Regions from separate parts of the Fictibacillus marinisediminis genome, predicted to be linked through region 2. Evidence: riboswitches for the same ligand, from Rfam matches in the RefSeq annotation. Region 2 holds a riboswitch; the other holds the start of a gene.
The links. Region 2 has a riboswitch for S-adenosylmethionine ahead of mtnW (2,3-diketo-5-methylthiopentyl-1-phosphate enolase). Riboswitches for the same ligand answer to the same signal wherever they lie in the genome.
Positions count from the first base shown of each region.

Region 1: linked by a shared signal. The riboswitch ahead of LCY76_RS05450 (methionine ABC transporter ATP-binding protein) and the one ahead of mtnW (2,3-diketo-5-methylthiopentyl-1-phosphate enolase) in region 2 are both predicted to bind S-adenosylmethionine.

Region 1 covers NZ_JAIWJX010000002.1:981,233-987,691, forward strand. The annotation lists gene cyoE (heme o synthase) at 1-418, shown strand, start outside; gene LCY76_RS05430 (phosphatase PAP2 family protein) at 532-1,185, opposite strand; gene LCY76_RS05435 (ATP-grasp domain-containing protein) at 1,356-2,555, shown strand; gene LCY76_RS05440 (YflT domain-containing protein) at 2,689-3,132, shown strand; gene LCY76_RS05445 (phosphatase PAP2 family protein) at 3,216-3,863, shown strand; SAM riboswitch class I at 3,890-4,006, shown strand; SAM riboswitch class I at 4,087-4,200, shown strand; gene LCY76_RS05450 (methionine ABC transporter ATP-binding protein) at 4,299-5,330, shown strand; gene LCY76_RS05455 (methionine ABC transporter permease) at 5,320-5,982, shown strand; gene LCY76_RS05460 (MetQ/NlpA family ABC transporter substrate-binding protein) at 6,011-6,459, shown strand, end outside.
Region 2 covers NZ_JAIWJX010000002.1:1,609,371-1,615,829, forward strand. The annotation lists gene LCY76_RS08745 (pyridoxal phosphate-dependent aminotransferase) at 1-1,098, shown strand, start outside; SAM riboswitch class I at 1,186-1,294, shown strand; gene mtnW (2,3-diketo-5-methylthiopentyl-1-phosphate enolase) at 1,383-2,624, shown strand; gene LCY76_RS08755 (2-hydroxy-3-keto-5-methylthiopentenyl-1-phosphate phosphatase) at 2,621-3,283, shown strand; gene LCY76_RS08760 (methylthioribulose 1-phosphate dehydratase) at 3,280-3,921, shown strand; gene LCY76_RS08765 (1,2-dihydroxy-3-keto-5-methylthiopentene dioxygenase) at 3,944-4,480, shown strand; partial or broken gene asnB (asparagine synthase (glutamine-hydrolyzing)) at 4,655-6,459, shown strand, end outside.

The DNA.
Region 1 (6,459 bases), 630 kb from region 2:
TACGGCTGTTACAGGACACTTTGATCTGATTGCACTGCTTTTATTTGTATTCATGTTCGCATGGCAGCCTCCGCACTTCTTCGCTCTCGCAATGAAACGGGCGGAAGAGTACAAGAGTGTAAATGTACCGATGCTGCCGAACGAAGTGGGCTTTAAGCAAACGAAGGTTCATATTTTAATCTATACCGTATTTGCGGTAGCAGCATCTCTTCTCTTGTACTTTTTTAACGTACTGGGAATCTGGTACTTAATCGTTGCGGGTATTTTAGGAGCAGTCTTCCTTTACCGTGCGATGCAGTCCTTTAAGTACAAAGAAAAAGAAACGGAAATTGCGTGGTCAGGAAAAATGTTTAAATTCTCCATTATGTATTTAACGCTCATGTTCGTGACCATGATGTTTGCTCCGATTTTCAGCTAATAGCTTAACACAATAAAAACCCCCATTGAAACGGTGCCTGGCACCGCCTCAATGGGGGTTTTTTAATCCAGCTCCAGCGCTGGTCAGGGCTGATCGCGGCGCTTCCGCTTTTTTTAATGGCTGATTTCTTTCGTTGATGAGGGAATTGGTTTGGATTTTACTGAAGGTGACCAATTTCTCTCGGAGACAAAACATAGTGTCTCTGCCAACAAGACGGCAGCAAACACATCCAGAAGGACATGCTGTTTAACCATCAGAGTTGAAACAATAATAATCACGGAAAAGTACGTAATCATACTTCTGTTCCAGGTTGTTGAGAACGGTGCCTTTCGCACTACCCGGACCAGCAGGTAGCTGGAAAAGCAATGGATGCTTGGAAAACAATTATAAGGGGCATCCATCTTGTAGACCCGGTTTACAAGAGATTCCAAGAATGAAGAGCCAGCAACGAGCGGCCTAGGAACGGTGGTCTGAAAAAGACTGTATACCGTATAGCAGACCAGCAAGCCTGCAATGTAAACAAACAGTGTCTTGAAGTACGTCTTCTTATCTTTGAAATAGAAATAAATCAAGGTTCCGTAAATATATAAGGTCCACAATAGGTAAGGGATAATAAAAACAGCAGAGAATGGTATATTCCTGTCAACGGTTGTAACTAGGCTATGCACTTCGCTCCCGGGGTGATTGACCCAATCATACATCAAGGAGCAAACCGGCAAAAATCCTAAAGAAAGCAGCGGTAACAGATTTTGCAGCTTTTTCTTCATAATTTCCTCCATGGCAGCTAACTCTTTTGCCATTTCCCTAGTATACATCAGCTCAAACAGAATAGGGCAAATGGAAAACATTGCTTGCTAAATGATAAGGCTGCTGGTTTAAGGGTAAGCTAAAAAAGGTATTTATCCTGTAATCCAAGCATGTTCAGGGGGTACAATCCATGCAGATAAGCAGACCAGCAATTGTTCCGCGTTATACATTTTCTGAAATTTACGGTCCGGATCTCATTTTTAATCCGAGGCCTTCCTTTGCTCATAATAAGTGGATTCCCGATTGTCCAGTAAAGCTTGATCTTCTGACGGGAAGCCAGTTTGCGGTATTGGGAAGCATGCCGGTCATCTGCAACAGGTCGGTAACTACCAAAAAAGCAACGGAGCTGTATGAACGGGCGGGTCTCCAGCTTCGTTTTTCTGTACACGAATATTCGACAGAGGCGGATTATCGAAACATTTTCAGCCGCTTAGAACAAGAGCAGAAGAAGATGGTAGTTCAGCATATTCACCCAGAAGAAGAAATGTCATCAGAGAATTATTGGATTGATCCGCGCCTTGTTCAGTATTTAAACAATAAAGCTAATTTAGAAGAGCTGGTTCCTTCTGGACATGCTCCGAAACGAAAATCAACAACAGCTGCAGATCTTCATGATCAATTAGAAACCTTCCCATTTCCATGTGTGGTTAAGGCAGCGACAAATGAGGCAAATGCGGCGGGTTTTGATGTATTTATCTGCAAAAATCAGGAGGACATTGACAGGGCAGCAAACTTTTTCGCCTCCTGTGAAGGAATCGTCATAGAAGAGTACTTGGAGATCGAGCACAATTACTGCGTTCAGTTTGCCTGTACAGCAGATGACCGTCTGATCTATCTGGGCAGTACGGTCCAAAATATTACGGAAGACGGAAAATATAAAGGAAACTGGGTCGATAAAGAGTCAGAACCCGATGATGAGGTCATCAAGGTCGGGAGAAGAATTATGGAAGAAGGCTGTAAAAGAGGCTATAAAGGGATTGCTGGATTTGACATTGCGGTAACGGCTGATGGAAGGAAAATGGCCTTTGATTTAAATTATAGAGTCAACGGTTCTACCGCCGCACTTCTTCTGAGAGAAAGTATTGAAGAACAGCTCGGTAAAAAGGTAATCAAATTCGTTTCCTGGAAATCCAAGGGCGGTATAGAACCCCTGTATGATGAAGTGAAACGGGGGATTGAAGATGGATATTTCATTCCGCTGTCGATCTACAATGGCAGTGAAAGCCCTTATAAAGATGCCGACACGCTTCTACAGGGCCTCGTACTGGGAGACACAAGGGAAGAGGCGGATCAAAAGGAATATATTTTTCAAAGAGCCGGTCTATCCTAAAAGAGAAAACCATCTATAGCTCCCCGGAATTTGTAGGGGAGTTATCTTATCCTTATGATGACACCTGTTTACAGATATAGGGTTGGGGTAAATACTAGTAATAAAATCAGACTTTGATTAGGAGGTCATACATATGAGCAAAATGGTGATTGGAGTGTATGAAACAGAGAACGAAGCTGTTGATAGTATACAATCCCTGGTGAATAAAGGATACAGTGCAAAGGACATCTCCATCCTTGCTAAAGATGATGGAAAGATGGATCGTGTTGCCGATAAAACGAATGTTTCAGAAGAACATCTGGACGAAGATGTAAACGAAGCCGCCTATGGAACCATTGCAGGTTTTCTGACTGGTATCGGCGGAGCCATCGCGGTCCCAGGCCTTGGTGTTCCCGGTATTGGTCCGCTGCTTGCTGCTGGTCCATTTGCATCCATGTTTAATGAAGATTCAGAGGATGATTTAAAAGAAGTTCTCATGTCCCTGGATCTTTCAGAACGGACGGCTGAGCGTTATGTGCAAAAAATAGAACAGGGCAGCATTATGGTTTTCTTAGAAAAAGATGCGGTGAAACTTTAACAATAGAGTATACCTGAACGCATAAAATAGTCCTCCACATGAAAGGATATGTACATAAAAAGCAAGTTAAAGTGAGGGCGGATATGAAAAAAGAGAATATGGCAATTGTAAGCGGCGTTATGATAATGGGTATTTTAGCTTTAAGACTAATGAACAGGCTTCGTAATGATGATCATTGGATGAAACTCGACGGAATCGGAAGCTTGGCTATATTTTCAGCACGGGGCGGAGGTTTCGTGGATTTCTTTCTGAGAAGTTACTCTTTTCTTGGTTCTGGATTTCTGTTGATTCCTGCCACTATTTATTCTGCATACAGATACAGGAAAAAAGGAAAGAGAAACATTGTTTTTTTATTAATAGCCAACCTGATCGGATGCCGTTTGATTAACTCTGTTTGGAGAAAGAATTGGAAGCAGCGGCCTCCATCCACTAAGCCTTTTTACATAAGGTATGGATATCCGAGTGCTCATTCGATGAATGCAACAGCTCTTTATGGTCTTTTTACACTCTTATCAAAAAAGTTTGTTAGAACGAAATTTTGTATATTGGCGGTGCACCTTGGATTTATTTGCTGGAGCAGAATTTATCTTGGCATTCACTATATTACGGATGTACTGGCTGGAGTTGCCGGAGGAGCAATGTGGCTGGCTTTTATGGCTTCAGTGTTTTTATTCCGATCTGAGAACTCCGAAAAAAGATTTGACATCGACTTAGATCATGGTATAAGATAGATCTCATCAAGTAAATATGAACGTGTTTCTTATCCAGAGAGGTGGAGGGATATGGCCCTATGATACCTCGGCAGCAGGTTTTTCTTTTGAAAAACACTGTGCCAATTCCAGCAAGTTCCTTTAAGGGGCTTGGAAGATAAGAAGAGCAGCTCGTTTCCTTATGGATACAAAATCTCTTCTTTCTTTAAGAAGAGATTTTTTTATTTAATTGAACATTATTTGTTTCTTATCCAGAGAGGTGGAGGGATTGGCCCTTTGAAGCCTCGGCAGCGGGTTTCCGGTTTAATGGGAATACTGTGCCAAGTCCGGCAAGCGATTAGCGCTTGGAAGATAAGAAGAGATCAGCCACTCATTTCGATGCTTCAGGCCTCTTCTTGTTTTCAAGAAGAGGCTTTTTTTGATGTTTTAACAGTAGCGAGAAAGGAGATCACATCATTGATTCGATTTGAAGAGGTAACCAAAATTTATGAGAGTGGCAAAAGCCAAGTAAGAGCGTTAAACAATGTGAGCTTTGAGATAAAAAAAGGAGAGATCTATGGTGTTGTGGGATACAGCGGAGCAGGAAAGAGCTCCTTGCTGCGATGTGTGAATCTTTTGGAGAAGCCGACATCAGGGCACGTCTTAGTAGGAGAGGAAGACATGGCGAGATTGTCTCCGAAGGAACTGAGAAAAAAACGAAAAAATATCGGCATGATTTTTCAGCATTTTAATCTGCTGAACGCAAAAACGGTATTTGATAATATTGCGACACCGCTTTATCTTCTCGGCAAGAAGAAATCATTCGTTAAAGAGAAGGTGAACGACTTGCTGGAATTTGTGGGCTTGTCCGAGCATGGGCATAAATATCCCGACCAGCTCTCCGGCGGACAAAAACAGCGGGTAGGCATTGCCAGGGCGCTCTCCACTGATCCGGAAGTGCTATTGTGTGATGAAGCAACATCGGCATTGGATCCGCAGACGACCTCCAGTATTTTAAAGCTTCTGAAAAAAATCAATAAGGAATACAACATTACGATCCTTATCATCACCCATGAGATGAACGTCATCCGGGAGATATGTGATTCCGTTGCTGTGATGGAGGGTGGCGAAGTGATCGAGAAGGGGAGCGTTTTTGATTTGTTTGCCAGGCCACAGACTGAGACGGCAAGGCGTTTCGTCAGTTCGGTTCTTCAGGATGAACTGCCTGAGTCCCTTAAAAACCTATTGAAAAAGCAGGACAGGAATCATCAGATTTTCAGGATCGTATTTACCGGAGCATCCACAGGACAGCCGCTGCTGTCACAGATTGCCAAAAAATTCAACGTGGACGTCAGTGTTCTATACGGCCATGTCACAGAACTCCAAGACGTTCCTTTCGGAAACCTTGTCGTTCAATTTTTCGGGGACGAACAGGAAATCCGAAGAGCAATCTTTTTCGTGAACCAGAGTGAAGTCGAAATAAGGGAGGTTGCACCTTATGCAAGTTGATTGGAGTACATTTTGGGTGGACATTTTAAATGCGGCCGGTGATACCTTAACGATGGTTGGATTTTCCTTATTGTTCTCGGCTGTAATCGGCATTCCGCTTGGGGTAGTACTCGTAGTCACGAGGAAGGGCCACATTCTTGAAAACCTGGCCGTCTTTAACGTTTTGAACGCGATTGTAAACGTTCTGCGTTCGATACCGTTCATCATCTTAATGGTGGCGATTATCCCGTTTACGAGATTAGTAGTCGGTACCTCAATCGGGACATCGGCCGCGATTGTCCCATTGATTGTATATGCCGGCCCCTATATCGCAAGGCTCGTGGAAAACAGCCTGCTTGAGATCGATCCGGGCATTGTAGAGGCCGCAGAGGCCATGGGAGCTACTCCTTGGCAGACCATCTTTCGCATACTGCTGCCGGAAGCATTCAGTTCACTGATCCTGTCGTTTACGATTGCAACGATCGGCTTGGTCGGAGCTTCGGCGATGGCAGGGGCTGTTGGTGGAGGAGGCTTGGGCGATCTGGCCATTGCCTACGGCTATCAGCGATTTGATACAGACGTGATGATTGTCACCGTCGTTCTGCTCGTCATCCTTGTTCAAGGCTTGCAGAGTACCGGAAATATACTCTCCAGAAAAATTAGAAGAAGATAAAAAGAGAAAAAGGGAGAAGGGAAATCTTATGAAAAAATATTCATTGATCATTTTAGTCATCGGGGTTTTAATGTCGGCATTCTTGAGCGCATGCAGCGGCGGAGATAAAAAGGGGCTTGAAAAAGTAAAGATGGGCATCAGCGGATCTGACAGTGACGTGTGGAAGTATATCGCTAAAAAAGCAGAAAAAGAAGGCATTGATTTGGAAATCGTAGAGTTCTCCGATTATGTCCGTCCGAATCAGGCATTGGCTGACGGGGATATTGATGCCAATGCGTTTCAGACCATCTCTTACTTCAACGCATTTAAAAAAGAACACAAATTGGATTTAGCACCAATTGCAACAACCGTCATTGCGCCTATGGGCGTTTACTCTAAAAAATACAAGGACATCAAGGATATCCCGGCTGGATCAACCATTGCTTTGCCGAATGAAGCTACGAACATGGGTCGTGCATTGCTTCTTCTGCAGAGTGC
Region 2 (6,459 bases):
AGTGCTGCTGCTTCTAAAGGGCATGATATCATCAACCTTGGCCAGGGAAACCCTGACCAGCCCACTCCTCCGCATATTGTGGCCGCTTTGCAGGAGGCTGCTCATAACCCGCAATATCATAAATATTCTCCGTTCAGGGGTTATGATTTTTTAAAAGAGGCAGTTGCTGAACATTACAAGAAAGAATTCGGCGTAGAAGTTGATCCTAAAAAAGAAGTAGCTGTCTTATTCGGAGGTAAAGCAGGTTTAGTAGAGATTTCACAATGTTTTTTGAACAAAGGTGACCTAGCCTTGGTCCCTGACCCTGGATATCCCGATTACTGGTCAGGACTTGCCATGGCGGAAGCTGAGATGAGCATGATGCCTCTTAAAGAGGAAAATGATTTCCTGCCTGATTACGCTGAAATCTCACAAGAGGATGCAGAACGGGCAAAACTCATGTTCTTGAACTATCCGAATAATCCAACGGCGGGTGTAGCGACAGTGCCGTTCTTTAAAGATACAGTAAGCTTTGCCGAAAAGCATAATATTTTAGTCGTCCATGATTTTGCCTATGGAGCCATCGGATTTGAAAACGAGAAACCGGTCAGCTATCTGCAGGTTCCTGGTGCGAAAGAACAGGGTGTCGAAATCTATACGATGAGCAAGACGTATAACATGGCTGGCTGGAGAGTAGGCTTTGCCATCGGGAACGAGTGTGTGATTGAAAGCATTAATCTTCTTCAGGACCACTTCTATGTCAGCCTTTTCCCAGCTGTACAGGAAGCTGCAGCTAAAGCACTCCTGGGGCCGCAGGAGTGCGTGGAAAATCTGGTCTCCATGTATGAAAAACGGCGTGATGTGTTTATTTCAGGATTGAGGGAGATCGGCTGGGATGTGACTGCCCCTAAAGGATCCTTCTTCTGTTGGCTCCCTGTTCCCTCAGGGTTCACCTCTGAAAGTTTTGCAGATTATCTCCTGGAGCATGCACATGTCGTTGTTGCACCAGGCATCGGTTTTGGCAAAGAAGGAGACGGTTATGTTAGAGCAGGGCTATTAACGGATGAGAACAGGCTGAAGGAAGCCGTTGTTCGGATTGCCCAGCTGAAATTATTTTGATAGTGTTGTACATTTAAGAGATTGACAGATTTTTTGTAACCTGTCATAATCACAAGTAATTCTAACATTCGAATAATTTTATTTATTCTCTTATCAAGAGCAGGTGGAGGGACTAGCCCTATGAAGCCCGGCAACCGGCTTATCCTTTAGGATAAAAACGGTGCTAATTCTTGCAGCGGCAGCTGACAGATAAGAGGGAGCGGTATCTTTTTGTTTATTATGCCTCTTCCCTCGGGAAGAGGTTTTTTATTGGAATAAATCTATGCTTTCGGAGGGATTTCAGCATGTCGACAATAACTGCAACCTATCTGGTTCATGATCCAAAAGGCAACTTTGAGAAAAAAGCTGAAGGAATTGCACTCGGACTGACGGTCGGTTCATGGACGGACTTGCCGGATCTTCAGAAAGAACAGCTGCGAAACCATAAAGGCCACGTAGTGGAAATCAATGAATTGCCCGAAGATACGAGGGTAAATCAATACTTTGGCTCGTCCAGAAAACAGGCTCTTCTTAAAATCGCGTATCCTGCCGCTAACTTCACACCGGACTTGCCGGCGATCTTGACGACTGTTTTCGGTAAACTATCGTTGGATGGAGAAGTAAAGCTGATCAATCTTGATTTTTCCCCTGAATTGGCTTCGGCTTTTCCTGGACCTTCTTTTGGAATTGATGGAATTCGCAATCAGCTGGGGGTTTTTGAAAGGCCTCTTCTAATGAGTATTTTTAAAGGTGTGATCGGCAGGGATCTTCAATATTTCAAGAATCAGCTGAAGGAACAAGCGCTGGGCGGAGTGGATCTCGTAAAAGATGATGAAATCCTGTTTGATAATCCGCTGACACCATTTGAAGAACGAATAACAGCTGCTAAAGAAGTATTAACGGCAACTGAACAAGAGACCGGACATAAGACACTGTATGCGGTGAATTTGACAGGGCGAACCTATGATCTGAAAGATAAAGCAAAAAAAGCGGCAGAGCTAGGGGCAAGCGCATTACTCTTTAACGTTTTCGCCTATGGGCTTGACGTCTTGCAAAGTTTAGCAGAAGATCCAGACATTAGCCTTCCGATCATGGCACATCCTGCCGTATCAGGCGCGATTACACCATCGGAATTTTATGGTATCTCCAACCGTCTGCTTCTTGGTAAACTGCTCCGCCTTGCAGGAGCGGATCTCGTATTGTTCCCGTCACCATATGGCAGTGTCGCTCTTCGAAAAGAAGATGCAATCGGCATTGCAGGCGAACTGACTGAGAAGGATGCAAACTGGAAAGGGGCATTCCCGGTACCATCAGCAGGAATCCATCCTGGTTTAACACCGCTCTTGCTTCAGGATTTTGGCATTGAAAGCATTATTAATGCTGGTGGGGGTGTTCACGGCCATCCAGGAGGAGCTGTGGACGGCGGCAGAGCTTTCCGCGATGCAATCGATGGATTGATGCTAAACAAATCTCTTGAACAGATCAGCCAGGAAAGTAAACCTTTAAAGGAAGCGCTTGAGTTGTGGGGCGGATTGGTAAAAGCATGAGCAAAACGAAAATTATCTTTTGTGACTTTGACGGTACGATTACCGAAAAAGATAATATTATCGATATCATGAAGAATTTTGCTCCGAACGGCTGGGAACTCATTAAAGATCAAATTCTAAATCAGGAGATCTCTATCCGGGAAGGTGTAGAGAAACTCTTTTCCCTTATTCCATCCGACAGGAAGAATGAGATTGTGAGCTATGTCCTCTCAACAGCAAAAATTCGAGAAGGATTTAATGAATTTGCAGCTTATACAAAAGAACACAATATCCCACTGTTTATCGTCAGCGGTGGAATTGATTTTTTCGTTTATCCAATGCTTGATGGAATAATTAATCAAAATAAGATTTATTGCAACGGGAGTAATTTTCAGGGAGAGACGATACAGATTCTTTGGCCGCATTCCTGCGATTCCTCCTGCAGCAATGATTGTGGATGCTGTAAACCTACTATACTGAGAGGCTACGATTCTTCCCGTTATGAAAAAATTGTGATCGGTGATTCCATTACAGACCTGCAGGCCGCCAAGATTGCGGATAAAGTGTTTGCCAGAGATTTCCTGATCGAGAAATGCGAAGAACTCAGCATTGCATACGATCCTTTCTCTACTTTTTATGAGATTGTACAGTATCTTGAAGAAAAGGGAGTGAGAGTTTGAGTACGCTTGATGCGCTATGGACAGAACTGGCGGACATTAAGGATGAATTGGCACAAAGGGACTGGTTTCCAGGAACAAGCGGAAACCTGTCCATTAAGGTAAGTGATCAACCGCTTACCTTCTTGGTTACCGCAAGCGGAAAGGATAAGCGAAGAAGGACGACTGAGGATTTTCTATTGGTGGATTCAGAGGGAAATGCGGTTGATCCAACGCATCTCCGCGCTTCAGCTGAAACCGGTCTTCATTCAAAAGTATACCAGCTGACCGATGCGGGCTGCTGTCTCCATGTGCATACTGTGGACAATAATGTGATTTCAGAATTGTATGCAGGAGAGGGGCAGGTTACTTTCAAAGGGCAGGAACTGATCAAGGCCTTTAACATCTGGGAGGAAGAGGGGTCCATCACGGTTCCCATTATTGAGAACTATGCGGATCTTAAGATATTGGCCGAAAGCTTCGGAAAGGCAATCGGTCCTGATACAAGAGCTGTCCTTATTCGAAACCACGGAATCACCGTTTGGGGCAAATCGGGATTTGAGGCGAAAAGGCACTTGGAAGCAATTGAGTTTCTATTTTCCTATCATATTAAAATGAAATCATTAATGCAGTTTCATGGTGGACAACCATCACTTATATAAAACGAGCATAGGGGGATGCCATATGGCGCAATTACGTTTTCATGATAACAATGAAAGGTATGAAGAACTTAAGAAGGTTAGTGATTATCTTGAAAGCCAGGGAGTAATCTACGAAAATTGGGATATTGAAAAACTTCCTGCACACCTGAAAGAAAACTATTCTTTAAGTGATGAAGAGAAAGCAGAAATCATTCAGGTCTTTAGAAAAGAAATTGATGAACTGTCAGAAAGAAGAGGATACGTGACAGAAGATATAATTGCCCTGTCACCGGATACTCCAAATCTTGATGAGCTGCTTAAAAACTTTTTGGCAGAGCATCACCATTCCGATGATGAAGTACGATTTATTGTGAGCGGACACGGTATTTTTGCGATTGAAGGGCCAGAGGGACGATTTTTTGACGTTGAGCTGGAGCCAGGAGATCTCATTTCTGTACCTGAAAACTATCGCCATTACTTTACACTCATGGATGACCGCAAAGTTGTGGCCGTCCGAATCTTTAAATCAAAGGAAGGCTGGGTGCCCATCTACGATAAACAGGAAACAGCTGTTAAATAATCAGGCTACACACTTGACTGCAGCAAAGGGAGCTTCCTTTGCTGCAGTTTTTTTAATGGCTGGTTTGCAAGCTTTTCAATCTTGAATAATTACACACTCATACCGGTGAACCATTCTCACTTACCTGCATAAAGTAAGTATTGGGCGCTTATGGAAGGATGAATCAGCATCCGAATGGAAAGGGTGATGACGGTGTGCGGGATTACTGGATGGATAGACTGGAAGCGCGACGTTTCACAGGAAAATAAAACATTGATTAAAATGGCAGCTACATTATCGAAGCGCGGGCCGGACGCTTTGAACGTATGGAGCCGCACTCATGCAGGCTTCGGCCATGCAAGGCTGGCGGTTGTGGATCTTGAAGGCGGCGCACAGCCGATGACGAGGGGGGAAGAGAACGCCCCTTGCACACTTTGTTATAATGGTGAGCTTTATAACACCGAGGATTTAAGAAAAGAACTGTTGAAAAAAGGGTACCAGTTTGAAGGTCATTCTGATACCGAAGTGCTTCTCATTTCCTATATTGAATGGGGAGAAAGCTGTATTGATCACTTTAATGGGATCTTTGCTTTTGCGATCTGGGATTCCCAAAAAGAAAAATTGTTTCTAGCACGAGACCGTCTTGGTGTCAAACCGCTGTTTTACTCTATAGCGGGAGGACGTCTTTTGTTCGGTTCGGAATTAAAAGCGATCCTGGCTCATCCTGATGTAAAAGCCGAACTGGAGAGGGAAGGTCTTCAGGAAGTTTTCGGGCTGGGGCCATCAAGGACTCCGGGACATGGTGTGTTTAAAGGAGTCAGTGAACTTAGGCCCGGCCATGGTTTAACGTTTGATAGAAACGGTCAAAGGCTTTGGCGGTATTGGAACGTGAAGAGCGAGTGTCATCCTCATTCGCTGGAGGAAACCGTATCCAATGTGAGAGAGCTGGTGGTGGATGCTGTTCAACGGCAGCTTGTTGCCGATGTGCCGGTTTCCACCTTTTATCGGGAGGCCTTGACTCAAGTGTGATATCCGCAATTGCGGCAGAGCATTTTAAATCAGAGAATAGAGGGCGGCTCCACACGTTCAGCATCGATTATGTGGATAATGACAAGTATTTTAAAGCGAGTGATTTCCAGCCGAACGCCGACGGTCCATTTATTCAAAAGATGGTGGAAGCCACAGGCTCCGTCCATCACAATTGTGTCATTGACACAGAGCTGCTGGTCAATCACCTTCGGGAATCAGTAGCAGTAAGGGATCTTCCGGGAATGGCTGATGTTGATTCCTCATTGCTTTGGTTCTGCAGACTGATTAAAGATCATTCCACGGTTGCACTTTCCGGTGAGTGTGCCGATGAAATTTTTGGCGGTTATCCATGGTTTCATAAACCAAAAGTTATGAACAGGCCCCTTTTTCCATGGATGAGTTCAACGGCTGAGCGGGAAGATCTGCTGCATGATCATTGGAAGAATAAGCTAAATCTATCTTCCTATGTGAAACAGCGGTTCCATGAATCACTCGCGGAAATGCCAAGGCTTGATGGAGAAACGGGAGTGGAGGCGAAACGCAGGGAGATTTTTTACTTAAACATGATCTGGTTTATGACAACATTACTCGATCGTAAGGACCGAATGAGCATGGGGGCAAGTCTGGAGGTCAGGGTACCGTTTGCTGACCACCGGATCGTTGAATACGCCTGGAACATACCGTGGGAGATGAAGATGCTGGAAGGGCGGGAAAAGGGCCTTCTCAGAAAAGCACTTACCGGAATCCTGCCGGATGAAGTTCTTCATAGAAAGAAAAGCCCTTATCCGAAAACACATAATCCAAACTATACGCAAAGTGTGAAAGAGTGGCTTCAGTCGATCATCGATAACAGCAGTTCACCTATACTGGAATTGATAAAAAAAGAAAAAGTTCAGGCGATTATTGATACAAACGGTGAAGCATTTAAAGTTCCTTGGTTCGGCCAGCTAATGACTGGGCCGCAGCTCATG